Regions from separate parts of the Paenibacillus sp. OK060 genome, predicted to be linked through region 1. Evidence: predicted binding sites of a transcription regulator. Region 1 holds the regulator's gene; each other region holds the start of a gene.

Region 1 (5,010 bases):
CTGCACCAATCAGGGTATGCAATTCGTCGATGAACAAGACAATGTTACCCGCTTGACGAATTTCATCCATAATTTTTTTCAGACGATCTTCGAATTCACCGCGATATTTTGTACCTGCAACAACTGAACCCATATCCAATGTCATGACACGTTTGTCACGCAAAGTCTCTGGAATTTCGTTGGCGATGATTTTTTGTGCAAGTCCTTCAGCGATAGCTGTTTTACCTACACCTGGCTCACCGATCAGTACTGGGTTGTTCTTGGTACGACGGCTCAGCACCTGGATAACACGTTCGATTTCTTTACTACGTCCAATCACTGGGTCCAGGTTGTTCTCCTTGGCATACGCCGTAAGATCACGTGCCAGACTGTCCAGTGTTGGTGTGCTGACATTGGAAGGCGTACCATTATGACTGGATACAGCTTCACTGCTGCCAAGCAGTTGCAGCACTTGTTGACGTGCCTTGTTCAAACTAATACCCAGGTTGTTCAGCACACGTGCTGCAACCCCTTCGCCTTCACGAATCAATCCAAGCAGGATATGCTCTGTGCCTACATAGGTATGGCCCAATTTGCGAGCTTCATCCATAGACAATTCAATCACTTTTTTCGCACGAGGCGTATATGCAATGTTCGTAGGTTGCTCTTGGCCACGGCCAATTAGCGTCTCTACTTCATCTTGAATTTTTTCCAATCCGAGTCCCAGGCCGATCAGCGCTTTGGCTGCGATGCCTTCGCCTTCACGAATGAGGCCGAGCAAAATGTGCTCTGTACCGATGTTATTATGACCAAGACGGACAGCTTCTTCCTGCGCCAATGCGAGCACCTTTTGGGCCCGTTCCGTAAATCTTCCAAACATCATATCTCCTGCACCTCCATGGTTTTGGATAAAACGGGGGCTGTTGAAAGGATCCCACCGTATTCTTCATATCATTTTTGTTTGCAGCCGTGCTGCGAATAAAATCATTCAGCATTCATTTATAGAAATGCTCTATTATATAAAAGCCGCATCTGCGGCGTGAAACCTTTATAAACAACTCTTGAACAACCTAGGATTGATTGGCTGCACTGATCGTATCACGGATCAACTGAGCCCGATATATGTCACGCTCATCTGTCCGCATGTCTTCCCCAAATGTTTTCTGCAAAAAGCCCGGCTGCGTCATCACATTCAACTCGTTCATCACGGTAATGGACAAGCCGTCCAACAATCCGAGATCAACACCAAGTCGAACATCAGACAGACGCTGTGCAGCTTCCTTCGAATCGACGATGGCTGCATGGGACAAAATGCCGTAAGAACGCATAACCCTGTCGGTAATCCGCAATCTGGAGTCCGTAATTAACCGTTCTCTGGCGGTACGCTCATGCCCAATCATCTGTAACACAACACTATGCAGGTTATCGATGACTTCTTGTTCCGTCTGCCCCAGTGTGATCTGGTTCGAGATCTGGAACAGGTTACCCATCGCCTCACTGCCTTCACCGTAAATTCCCCGTACAGTCAGTCCGACTTGGGAGACTGCACTTAGAATGCGGCCAATCTGCTGTGTCATCACCAGAGCGGGTAGATGCATCATGACAGATGCTCTTACACCTGTACCTACATTCGTAGGACAGCTGGTTAAATATCCTCTGCGGTCATCAAAAGCGTAATCCACATGCGCTTCAAAAGCATCATCTATGGCGGAAGCTTTCTCCCAGGCTTCTTTCACCTGGAACCCCGGATAGAGGCACTGGATACGAAGATGATCCTCTTCATTAATCATAATACTGACAGATTCATCCTCACTGAGAATAACAGCACCATTTCTGGATTCGTTCGCAAGACTGGGACTGATTAAATGCTTCTCCACCAGCACCCGTTTGTCAAGGTCATCAATATCAATCAGATCTAGGGTATGAAAATCTCCAAAGGCATGAACGTCATCATATTGAAGTACTTCGCTCAGCTTATTCAGCACTTCTTCCGATTGCTCATTGGAAGCCAGCATCGGAAACGGATAATGCTGCAGGTTGCGTGCGATCCGGACTCGGCTGCTAATGACGATTTCGGAATCAGCCGCATCACTACGCATCCAGTCGCTGAGCGCCTTCTCTGTAAAACGCAGATTAGGCATTACGCATCCCTCCTACTCATCACAAACTTTACTCCTGAGCTATTTCTTTTTCAAGTTCCCTGATCTGATCACGAATTTGAGCGGCTTCTTCAAACTCCTCTTGCGTTATGCTCTCCTGAAGATCCCGTTTCAGATCAGCAATCTGTCTTTTGACCTTGATGCGACCACCAGCCCGTGCAGGCACTTTACCCACGTGGGAAGTGCTACCGTGAACCCGTTTGAATAGGGGGTCCAAACGACTGTCAAAATATTTATAACAAGAACTACAGCCAAAACGGCCGATTTTACTAAACTGTGAATAGGTCATGCCGCATTCTTCACAACGAAGGGATTGCGCGGGTGTTGCTCCCGCACTGCCATTCTTGCCTGAGGGTTCAAAATCAAGCAACCCGGACAATAAGTTATGAATGGAAAATCCGTTGGATGTTCCGGGAATCATTTCCCCTTTTTCACGAGCACATGACTCACAAATATGGAATTCCGTCTTCTCTCCGTTCACGATCTTCGTGAAATGGAGTGTTGCCGGACGGTTGTTGCATTCTTGGCACAGCACAATGATGTACCCCCTTGATCCCGATAGTTTTCATTTACCGAGCAAAGATATTAACATCGCCTTTAACATTCTGGCACGAATTTGATCCCGGTAAGGAAGTTTGACCAATATAATCTCTCTCGATACAGCTGCCCGCATCAACCCGGCTTCCCTTTTGCTCAAGAAACGTGCTTCTTCCAGTTGGTAGATCAGACCTTCGGCAGCTGTCTGCCCGATCTCATCTCCAATACTATGGTGCAAATGGTTATGCAGAGCCGAGTGAGCCGGCAATTCAATCCGCTGTATGCGAACATAACCGCCGCCGCCACGTTTACTCTCTACAAGATAACCTTTTTCGAGTGTAAATCGGGTGCTGATGACATAATTGATCTGGGAAGGCACACATGAAAATTGATCAGCCAGATCATTACGTTGAATTTCGACCAATCCTTCGGGACTTTCATGCAAAATACTCTTCAGATATTGTTCGATAATATCAGAGATATTACGCATCCACTCATCCTCCACTGTCTGAAACGTTAAGTCAATAAGGACCCACACGCCCCTACAGAGTACACCTTCTCAACCCATTTAACCAATCAAGGAAACAGCGAAACTGATCTTCAACGGTCTTTAACAGGAGAGCGAAGGACGCTCGAAGGTCCTTTAATATTGCTTTTATCCGCTGATGTGTACTACCTTCAATATGGCTCCCACCACCGGATTGCAGAAAGAAAGTTACGTAAGTATTTAACCTTTAGTTGACTTTGACTTTCTTTGACTTTATATACATTATAGCATATTTTGTGGTTTTGCCAAGAGGGAGCACTATTCATTTTTTACGATTTTACACGAAATATTCGGCTGACACAAAAAAACCTCTCCAAAATAGCTGGAGAAGTCCATTTGTCTCACACTAGCATCGTAATGCTATACAAGTTAAGTCTATGAAATTGATCCTAAAATACTCGTTACTCTATGAGGATCAGAAAAAATCAAGTAAATACGTTTCCCGTTCAGGAATCGCTTGCTCCAAAGCCTTAATCGCTCCATTCGGTCCTTCAATTCTACCTATTTGAGCCATCTCTGCGGGCCTACGATACCCCATCAGCATTGCGGTGAGCGCCTGTATGTCTACTTTAACAGTCTGATCCTTAGGTGCCGACTCAGATGTTTTCCATATCGAAGCTGTACCATTCATCGCCACATTCAACTGCCATACCCCTTCATTCCATGGTGCATGGGCATCCTCTACCTGGAGATTAATCTGTACTGGTGAGTCTGGGCTCGCAAAAGGATACTGTGAAATAAATTGTTCTACACTCACAATACGTGCCATGAAGAAAGGTACAATTTCCTGCTGAATCCGCGGATTATCTAATTGAAAAGCAAGCATATCACTGGCTGGTGCCTGTAAAGTGACTTCCTCAATCATAGAATCATGGTTGGCAATAAAGGTCCACAAACCTTGTCTTGTCTCTTCATTCAGATAAATGATCTCTTTAATGGTAAACTTTCTTTCCTTAACCTCATATAAAACATAGCCTTGTGCTTTACCAGCTTCATCATAATATACAGCCTTCTGGCTGGCGCCATTAGATAGAACTGAATTCTCCCATCTCGCATCATCCCGAATCAAGGTTCCGTTATAGCGTTCAGCGTACGCACTGTATACTTCCTTTAATATACTGAGTCCCGGATCGCCACGGCGAATTGTTCCAGGGGTTGCCTTTTTCGCAGGCAGATGAGCTGTAGGCACTTTATATCGTTTAAACTCAACATACGTCTCCCATCCATATCTCCGATAAAATGCAAAAGAAAACGGATGCAAAAACGATATACTTTGTTTGTTACGGTTCATTTCCTCCAGCGCATGCTTCAACAGCCCAGCTACCCAGCCTTTACGTCTATATTCTGGCCATGTCGCTACTCCCGCAATACCGCCCATCTCGAACGATCTCCCATGAATATAGGTTTGAAAAGGAATAATATGAAGTTTGGCACCCAATTGTCCTTCCTCAAATACACCCCATATATCCTGTGAATCAAATTGACTCCGTCTCTTCTCCGTTTGCTCTTCACTCATTACCACTTGAAAAGCATACTCGGAGAGTGCCATAGCTGGCTCAAAATCATCTACGGTTAATTTCTGAATTTCCATGTCGTCCTGCACCCCGTTCTCTAAGTTATGATATCTTTCAAATCATGGCCTGATACGTGATGTATGTATCCATTTATGAGTGTGTCAGAGGAACGGGACAAAGTCAAACAAGAGATGCGCGGGCATCTCTCGGGGATAACGATCTATATTAAAAAACACAAATAAAAACCACCACCGAATAACATCGGCAGTGGTTC
Region 2 (5,010 bases), on a different contig from region 1:
CAATAGCATCTGTTTCCGCTCTATGTTATTGCAGATATTACTTAATCATTTTTGCAAAGTGCTCCAAAGTGCGAACCAGTTGAGCAGTGTAGGACATTTCATTGTCATACCAAGCTACAGTTTTAACCAATTGTTGGTCGCCAACAGTCAGAACTTTAGTTTGAGTTGCATCAAACAGGGAACCGAAAGTGATACCTTGGATATCGGAAGATACGATTTCGTCTTCAGTGTATCCGAAAGTTTGTGGATCGGAAGCTTCTTTCATAGCTGCGTTAACTTCTTCAGCAGTTACTTTTTTGTTCAAAACAGTTACGAGCTCAGTCAGGGAACCAGTAGCTACTGGCACACGTTGAGCTGCACCGTCGAGGATACCTTGCAGTTCTGGAATAACCAGACCGATTGCTTTAGCAGCACCAGTTGTGTTAGGGATGATGTTTTCAGCTGCTGCGCGAGCACGACGGAAGTCACCTTTAGGGTGTGGAGCATCCAAAGTGTTTTGGTCGCCAGTGTAAGCGTGAATTGTAGTCATCAAACCTTGAACGATTCCGAATTTGTCTTGCAGTGTTTTTGCCATAGGTGCCAGGCAGTTTGTTGTGCAAGATGCGCCGGAGATTACAGTTTCAGTACCGTCGAGGATTTCATGGTTTACGTTGTAAACGATGGTTTTCATGTCGCCAGTAGCTGGTGCGGAGATAACAACTTTCTTAGCTCCACCTTTCAGGTGTTTCTCAGCTGCTTCTTTAGTTGTGAAGAAACCAGTACATTCCAGAACGATATCTACGCCCAGGTCGCCCCAAGGAAGTTCTTCTGGGTTACGGTTAGCCAATACTTTAACTTCTTTACCGTTCACTTTGAAGAAGCCATCGTGTACTTCAACATCGCCATCGAAGCGACCTTGAGTTGTATCATATTTGAGCAAATGAGCCAGCATTTTAGCATCAGTCAAGTCGTTGATTGCTACTACTTCAATGCCCTCTACATTTTGAATACGGCGGAATGCCAAGCGTCCAATACGTCCAAAACCGTTAATACCTACTTTAATCATGAGTAAGTTCCTCCCAAGTTTTGATTAATTTTTTTTATGAAACTTATATATTCAAGACAGACCGTGAAGTCCGTCAAGACAACAATGGTTGTGGTGAAAAGTAAACTCTTATTCCATTTCGGCAACGATGACTTCGGCAGCAGCCTCGTCAATAATCAGAATATCTTCCTGGCCAAATCGCAGCACGGAGTGAATAGCAGCAGCTTTGCTTTTGCCACCTGCAATTCCGATCACGACATCGGTTCGTTCAATATCCTGGAGTCGCATGCCCAGCGTAAGCATGGTGTGTACCACCTCACCCTGATCATTAAAGTAATAACCGAAGGATTCAGATACGGCCCCTTGCGCCTGAAGTTCATCTATGATCTCTGTCGCAAGTTTACGGCGCCGTGCCATCTCTACGGCATCACCGATTCCATGAATGACGATCCGCGATTTTCGAATCAGCTGCAGAATCTCCTGAACACTTGGGTCCTGGATTAGTGATTCGTAAGCATGATCACTAAGCAAATCCGGTACATGCAGGAGTTTGTATTGGGCCCCTACCCGTTTTGCCATCGTGGATGCAATCGTATTGGCCTGAATTTCAAGGCTTTCTCCCAGCCCACCGCGTGCCGGTACAAACCAGACACCTTTCAGCGATGTTGGCGGAGTCAGTTGCTCTGCGACTCCAGCCGTTGTTGAACCGCCAGTTACGGCGACAACATCGTTATCAGTCATAATATTACCCAGAGCCTTCGCTCCGGCTCTACCCAGTTCCCGTTTGGCAAATGGAGAAATGTCCGAATCACCAGGAACCACAACTACCTTTTGCAGACCGTAGGCTTGCTTGATGCGCTCTTCCAGTTCGGATAATCCGAACAGCTCTTTGGCGACGGGTTCCAACTGCTGCAGCAATTCATGCCCTGCCTCACTGATCTTCATGCCTGCACTGTCAATTTCAATAAGTCCCTGAGCCTTTAACAAATCGGTCTCAGCCCTCAGAACCCGCTCGGTCATCTGCATGGAATTAGCTAACGTTCTTCGTCCGATCACATCCGATAACATGATCTGGTGCAGAATCGTATACCTCTTCTTCAAGACATCCATGAGATCAGGCAGAAGCTGCTTTTGCACTTCTAAAATCGTTCGCATGCTTTCCACTCCCGCAAGCTTCTCGTTCCAAGCTTTCTTTCATGGCCCCAAAACGTCCCGGGTTAACTTTTTAAGTCCCACGTCTATTCTACCTAAAACTGACGTGACATGCAAGTGTTTCGAAGCGTTAAATCGACACGTTTCAGGCGTTTGTACGCGCCTATTTTCACAATGTCAATCTACTATGATCGAGAACAACCTGTTCGACACCATATATAGAAGCAAAGTAAAATTCTCATCTACATATTGCTTGCTATGGTTTTTCATATGGCATGTCCAAAACCTCTTTTAGCATTTACCTATTTGCGCTCTTTATCCACTTATTTTCATCATGATCAATTTCAGGGTATTCCAAACCAAAACAGCGAACATCAGCTTGCAATTAAATTACTCATGAGCTATAATCATTATTGCTGTCACATATTTGAAGCTTCTATTACAAAACTGCTTTTATGCAACTATGTTTGCAGCAATAATCAATGTGCGCCCGTGGTCCAATGGATATGACGTAGGCCTCCGAAGCCTGAGATCCAAGTTCGATTCTTGGCGGGCGCGCCATTCTTAATTATTAGCTCATAACACTCTTAACCAATGAAACCGAATAGGTTTCTTTTTTTTCAAACTTAGTTTGACTTTCTTTGACTTTTTGTTTGGAATTGTTTATGATGTGGGTAATACGGTAACAGTTTATATATAACACCAATTAACATTTACATTTCTGAGGAGGTTTTTCACGTGAGTTATATTCCAATGGTCGTTGAACAGAGCAACCGCGGTGAGCGCGCCTATGACATCTATTCCAGATTGCTGAAGGATCGTATCATCTTCCTTGGCAGTGATGTAAATGACGTTGTGGCGAATTCCATCATGGCACAGATGTTGTTCCTTACTGCGGAAGATCCGGAGAAAGACATTCACTTATACATCAATAGCCCCGGCGGCTCCATTACAGCCGGTATGGCGATTTACGATACTATGCAATTCATCAAACCGGATGTATCTACCATCTGTGTAGGTATGGCGGCTTCGATGGGTGCATTCCTGTTGAATGCAGGTGCCAAAGGTAAACGTTTTGCATTGCCTAACAGCGAAATCATGATTCACCAACCACTTGGTGGTGCGCAAGGTCAAGCTTCGGACATCGAAATTCGTGCCCGCCGCATCCTGAAAATGCGTGATACGTTGAACCGCATCATCGCTGAGCGCTCAGGCCAACCGCTGGAGCGTATTGAGAAAGATACAGATCGTGACTACTTTATGAGCGCTGCTGAAGCTGCCGATTACGGTATCATCGATAAAGTTATTGAAAACGTAGGTTCCCAAGGCATCTAAGCCGAGGCGAATCGCCAATTAAACGGATATACCATATAGCCCACTCAAACGGCAACGCCCAGTTGAGTGGGCTATATGAAAAAAGGACGCTCTCGTCAATATGACGAGGGCGTCCTTTTTTTGAAGATAATTTAAAAGTGCATGATACATATTTAATTGATTCACTTTAACTCTCTTAGCGTTACGTTTGCAATAAGCCCAAGACTAATACTAAAGTTACATTTACGAACCGAGCTACGCATACGCTATTAGCCATCATTTCAACGAAATGAAATTCTAATACTTTACTTGTCTGCTGTTAAGCCACTGAACGGCTCTGTGCCTTTAGGAAGCAACTCTTTGTATGTGAACGGGAATTCTGGGAAGCCTTCCGCATAAGCTGTATACTCATACAACTGGAAGAATACAACTACACCTGTTGGTGTTACATAGAAATCCTGATCTTTATTCAGACCTTTATAGCCTTCAAGGTAACCACCGCTAGCTTTAAGCTGATCTCCAACTTTTTTGCTTACTGTCTGACGCACAGTTTTGTTATTTTGAATTACATCATCCAGACTCAATTCCTTGCCGGAATCCAGAGCAAAGGTGTGACCTGAACGGAACGTCATGCCATGTGCACCTGCATAGTCCTGATAACTTTGCGTAATGAGTCCAAGCACACCATTTTCGTTGTATGTCACGACATAAGAACTCTCAAATGCATATGGACGGTTCGCTGCTGCGTCACCAAATTCCTTAGTTTGTTTTTTGAAATCTGCTACAAAAGCATCGACTTCATCTTTCAGCACCTTGTTGATAGCTGCTTCTGCTTTATCGTTAGCCAGTCCGCTAACCTGAGGATATTGAATATCGACTTCAGCGTTCTTGATGCTGACTTTCACTGTTGCCGCTTTGACTGTCACGCTATTTTGCTTCACTTTGCTCAGCGTCAGTGTCTTGGCTTTGCCATCCCAGTTGCCCTGAACACCCAAATAATCTCTCATTGCAGAAAACGGAATATACAATCGGCCATTGATCAGCTTCGCTTCCACTTGTGGATAGTAGTTATTAATTCTAACACTCGGTGCCCCATCAATCAGGCTGATGGTCATCGTATTATTAGCTGCCGTTAAGGAGTACTCCTTAGCCTTTGCATCATATTTCAAGCTTCCACCTGCAACATCTTTCACTGCGGTAAGCGATACCCAAGTGGAGCCACCTTGAAGGAGCCCTTTTTGAGTAAGAGTTTTGCCTCCCGACTTCAGAGTTACCTCAGTAGGTGTTGTCACTTTCGTGGATACTGAAGCTGCCTGTACAGAACTATCCTGCCATACAGCCCCGCTCCCCACAATAATTCCTGCCGCCAGTAGTGCACTAGTCCATTTTTTCCATGATGTCATATATAAAACTCCTCTCTCGAATTCAAATTTGAGTGTCATTGCGTATGTATCCTGATTTGATCGTATGCCTCATACGCTCACCTCTTTATTATAATTAACCCAATTGCGGAAAGGTTT
Region 3 (5,010 bases), on a different contig from region 1:
GCCTCAATCGCCATCGGCACATCCGATGCTTTGAGAGACACGATAATATCGTGAAAATCCAATTCTTCTAGAATGCCAATGTGATAAAGTGCACTTTCTACCATAGCATCAGCTGTTGGATAACCATATTTTTCGAGCAAATGGTTCTCCAGAGATCCTGCGTTTACCCCGATCCGAATCGGAATACCCTTCTCTTTACAAGCTTTGACGACTTCCTCTACTTTGGAACGTTTACCGATATTGCCGGGATTAATCCGTACTTTATCGATGCCGTTCTCAATCGCAAGGAGCGCCAGTTTATAATTAAAATGGATATCCGCTACGAGCGGAATATTAATCCGTTTTTTGATTTCCTTGATGGCTGCTGCAGCTTCCTCATTGTTCACCGTTACACGCACCACTTGGCAGCCTGCTTCTTCCAAACGCAAAATCTCTGCCACGGTTGCCTCAACGTCTGCCGTTTTCGTTGTACACATGCTCTGGATGATGACTTCGTTGCTGCCACCAATCGTTAAGTTACCCACTTTTACGGGTCGTGTATCTTGTCTTAAAAACATGAGTGATTTCTCTCCCCACAACGTCAAAGCTCCACCCTGACAGAGACATGAATTCGCCTTCTGCCAGGAGTGGAGAACTGACAAGTCTATATTTCAGTGTTGAAACGGAATATTCGCCTTTAGTTAGGCACTTTCTTCCTGCTTGTCGTCCTTGGATTGGCTCAGTTCAGGCACGACTCTCTTCTCAACGACCTCTTCGGTAATGACACAGTTCGTAACATCATCACGGGAAGGCACTTCGTACATAATCTCAAGCATAATGCCCTCGATGATTGCACGTAGTCCACGTGCACCCGTGTTACGTTTAATGGCTTCCTTCGCAATCGCCAGCAATGCTCCTGGTTCGAACACCAGATTCACATTATCCAGCTCAAGCAGTTTTTGGTACTGTTTCGTAAGCGCATTTTTTGGCTCGGAAAGAATCCGTACCAATGTGTCTTCGTCCAGCGGCTCTAAAGTGGAGATAACTGGCAAACGGCCTACAAACTCCGGAATCAGACCGAATTTCAACAAGTCTTCCGGCAATACCATACCCAGATATTCACCTGGTTTAAGATCTTTTTGTTCCGCAACGGTATTAAAGCCGATGACTTTTTTACCGATCCGGCGTTTAATCATTTGCTCGAGACCATCAAAGGCACCGCCACAAATGAACAAGATGTTGGTGGTATCAATCTGGATGAATTCCTGATGTGGATGCTTACGACCACCTTGTGGAGGTACAGAAGCTACAGTCCCTTCCAGGATTTTCAAGAGCGCTTGTTGAACACCTTCACCCGATACATCACGTGTAATGGATGGGTTCTCGGATTTACGCGCTACTTTATCAATTTCATCGATATAAATAATGCCGCGCTCTGCTTTTTCCACATCATAATCAGCAGCTTGAATCAGCTTGAGCAGAATGTTCTCTACATCTTCGCCGACATAACCTGCTTCCGTCAATGAAGTTGCATCAGCAATAGCAAAAGGAACATTAAGGATTTTGGCCATCGTTTGCGCAAGCAACGTTTTACCAGAACCCGTAGGTCCTAACAGCAAAATATTACTTTTTTGCAATTCAACATCTTCAATCTTACTTTGTGTGTTGATCCGTTTATAGTGATTGTAAACCGCTACAGACAAAGATTTCTTCGCCTGATCCTGTCCAATGACGTATTGGTCAAGAATGTCGCGGATTTCTTTCGGTTTTGGAATATCTTTGAGGTCCAGTTCTTCGTCATGACCGAGCTCTTCCTCTACGATTTCAGTGCACAGTTCGATACATTCATCACAAATGTAAACGCCCGGTCCAGCGACCAGCTTGCGCACCTGTTCCTGAGATTTACCGCAAAAAGAGCATTTCAACTGCCCTTTCTCATCGTTAAATTTAAACATGAAACCACCCCTTTAGGAATTGATCGGTCTGCTGAGCACCTGGTCAATAATGCCGTACGTTTTGGCTTCTTCAGCACTCATGAAAAAGTCACGGTCTGTGTCCCGCTCGATTTTCTCAAGGGGTTGACCTGTACGATCGACGTATATTTGATTCAGTTTCTGACGTGTTTTAATAATCCATTCTGCGTGAATTTTGATATCCGCAGCCTGTCCTTGAACGCCGCCAAGCGGCTGATGAATCATCACTTCGCTGTTAGTCAGCGCATATCGTTTGCCAGGAGCTCCGGCTGTCAGCAATAACGAGCCCATGCTTGCTGCCATACCTACGCAAATGGTCGATACATCCGGCTTGATATATTGCATCGTATCGTATATACCCATCCCTGCGGTGACAGAACCACCAGGTGAATTAATGTACAAACTTATATCCTTCTCAGGATCGTCGGCTGCCAAAAACAAAAGCTGCGCTATGACAAGATTGGCTACATCGTCATCAATCGCACTGGTTAAAAAGATAATGCGATCCTTCAGCAAACGCGAATATATATCGTAAGACCGCTCGCCTCGATTGGTTTGTTCAACAACCATTGGCACCAGACTCATGAGACCAACCTCTTTTCTACATGTAATTAGACATAGGCTACCTGTAAAGCAAACCCAAATTCATTCTAACACGTTCCTGTGACAATGTCATTTTTCACAAGTGGTGTAAAGACGGAGTAAGTTTACTTTTTTGCCTGATCATATTTAACCATGTTTTCTATGTATGTGCAAATCGGAGCAATCCTATGCCGTTTCACCTTTTTTTTATTTGCAGGAGAACCATAGGACCTTAAATATGCATAACCAATGCCACAACGAAATCCATCCATATTATTACTGAATCCTCTATAAAATGGATGCCATAATTTAAAAATAAGGCACGCAATGATTCACGTGCCTTATCGTTTATTCAGCTGTTCATTACGTAACAGCTTGTCTTATTTTTCGTCAGCTTCTGCAGCAACTTCTTCAGTTGGAGCTTCAACAGCTTCAACGACTTTGCTGTTCTCAACGAGAACATCGATCGTTTTACGCAGTTTCACTTCATCACGAAGGCTGTCCAGGGAACCATTACCCTCGAGAATGCCACGAATCTCTTCAGCAGGACGCTTGTAAGACTCAGCCATTTTTTCGAGTTCTTGGTTAACTTCTTCGTCAGACACTTCGATGTTTTCCGCTTTGCCAACGGCTTCAAGAACCAAGTTGTTGCGAACACGTTTGGAAGCATCTTCCTGCATTTGTCCTCTCAGGTCAGCTTGTGTTTGACCAGAGAAGCTCAGGAACATTTCCAGGTTCATACCTTGGTTGCGCAGACGGTTGTCGAAATCACGCATCATGTTTTGTACTTCGCTCTCAACCATTGCAGAAGGAATATCCACTTCAGCATTTTCAGCCACTTTTTCTACAACAGCATTTTCTTGAGCTGCTTTGGCTTCATCTGCTTTGCGGGATTCCAATTGCGTTTTCAGATCAGCTTTGTACTCTTCAAGCGTATCAAATTCGCTAACATCTTTTGCAAACTCGTCATCCAGTTCAGGAAGTTGTTTACGTTTGATTTCATGTACTTTCACTTTAAATACCGCTTTTTTGCCAGCCAGTTCAGCTGCATGGTAGCTCTCAGGGAAAGTTACTTCAACGTCTTTGAAGTCGCCTGTGGACAGACCCACAACCTGCTCTTCAAATCCTGGGATGAATGTGTTGGAACCAAGTTCCAGGGAATAACCCTCAGCTTGTCCACCTTCGAAAGGTACACCATCAACGGAACCGTCAAAGTCGATTACAGCAACGTCGCCGTTTTGTGCGGAACCTTCGTCGATAACAACGAGTTCTGCGTGACGTTGTTGAAGACGCTCGAGCTCTTCAGTCACTTCTACATCCGTTACTTCATGTTTGGCTACAGCAACTTCAACGCCTTTGTAGTCACCCAGTGTAACTTCAGGTTTAACTGTTACTTTCGCTTTGAACTTGAATACTTGTCCTTTAGCGAATTGCTCGACATCTACGTCAGGACGATCAACCGGGAAGATATCCGTTTGGTCGATTGCTTCTGTGTAAGCTTCAGGAAGCAAAATGTCAATTGCTTCTTGATACAGGCTTTCTACACCGAAACGAGCTTCAAAGATGGAACGTGGAACTTTACCTTTACGGAATCCAGGTACATTTGCTTGTTTAACTACTTTATTAAAAGCTTTGTCGAGTGCTGCAGTTACACGATCTGCACCCACTTCAACCTCAAGAACCCCAAGGTTCTTCTCTATCTTTTCCCAAGTTGCTTTCATTGTATACTTTCCCCTCCAAAATTCGCATGTTCACGTAGGCAATCACGTACAAAATAACCATTTTAGTATAAACAAGATTAGATTCTTTTTCAAGGGGAATCCCTTGATACGGTTTGAGGAAAACGTTTCCGGGTCCTATTGACCATCCAAACCGGCAGAAACAAACTGCTTCATTGATCGATATGCTTGCTCCAGACGAAAGCGCATCGCCCCTGTCACAGCATACATTGAGCGAGTATCTTCCTCGTCATGCGAACCGCCCAGACTGTCTGCAACGGTCATATGTAGAGCAGCTCCCCATATATCTGTCATGGAATCATTTTCTTCCAGCATGGACATGTAATCACGGGTTCCGTACACAGCCATGACATATTGAATCCACAGTTCTTGTGCAAAATAAAAGAGCGTAGGTTCATGAACCTCCGTCTGATCTGCCACTCTTTCAAGAATCTGAACGATCTGAATCGGGAAATCCTCAGGTCTAAGCGGAACGGTATCAATCTCCACTTCAACTGGTTCTTCCCCACGAGTAAACGCAATAATGCCTTGAACACCTCGGCGACGTAATGTCTGAAGCACGCGGAACTGAAGTAAAGGATGCAGCGTCTTGTCTTTGAGCCAACCGATAAGCGAATCATCAATTTCTGGCCGATCGAGATAAGCAAGCTGCTCCAGCGCCAGCATTGTTTGTTCAGATAAAGGCTCCTCCATTACGGTACGAAGAAGTTTATCCGCATAGCCATCATCCTGCTCAA

Evidence for each region. Region 1 encodes CtsR, which represses protease genes until heat stress. Its sites were predicted from a motif close to ATGGTCAATAAAGGTCAAACA; they were not measured.
Region 2: clpP (ATP-dependent Clp endopeptidase proteolytic subunit ClpP) is a predicted target of CtsR. The motif match lies at 2,805-2,825, and genes of this name have one in related genera.
Region 3: clpP (ATP-dependent Clp endopeptidase proteolytic subunit ClpP) is a predicted target of CtsR. The motif match lies at 2,727-2,747, and genes of this name have one in related genera.

What each region holds. Positions count from the first base shown of each region.
Region 1 covers NZ_FNFR01000016.1:99-5,108, reverse strand. Annotated here, with positions in the region: gene clpC (ATP-dependent protease ATP-binding subunit ClpC) at 1-862, opposite strand, end outside; gene BLS14_RS31035 (protein-arginine kinase McsB) at 1,050-2,120, opposite strand; gene BLS14_RS31030 (protein-arginine kinase activator protein McsA) at 2,149-2,673, opposite strand; gene BLS14_RS31025 (CtsR family transcriptional regulator) at 2,704-3,165, opposite strand; gene eis (GNAT family N-acetyltransferase) at 3,638-4,813, opposite strand.
Region 2 covers NZ_FNFR01000012.1:107,955-112,964, forward strand. Annotated here, with positions in the region: gene gap (type I glyceraldehyde-3-phosphate dehydrogenase) at 38-1,045, opposite strand; gene BLS14_RS29665 (sugar-binding transcriptional regulator) at 1,154-2,179, opposite strand; tRNA gene BLS14_RS29670 (tRNA-Arg) at 2,663-2,737, shown strand; gene clpP (ATP-dependent Clp endopeptidase proteolytic subunit ClpP) at 2,915-3,511, shown strand; gene BLS14_RS29680 (stalk domain-containing protein) at 3,796-4,893, opposite strand.
Region 3 covers NZ_FNFR01000008.1:46,017-51,026, forward strand. Annotated here, with positions in the region: gene ispG (flavodoxin-dependent (E)-4-hydroxy-3-methylbut-2-enyl-diphosphate synthase) at 1-557, opposite strand, end outside; gene clpX (ATP-dependent protease ATP-binding subunit ClpX) at 681-1,934, opposite strand; gene clpP (ATP-dependent Clp endopeptidase proteolytic subunit ClpP) at 1,947-2,537, opposite strand; gene tig (trigger factor) at 2,915-4,255, opposite strand; gene BLS14_RS25580 (hypothetical protein) at 4,391-5,010, opposite strand, start outside.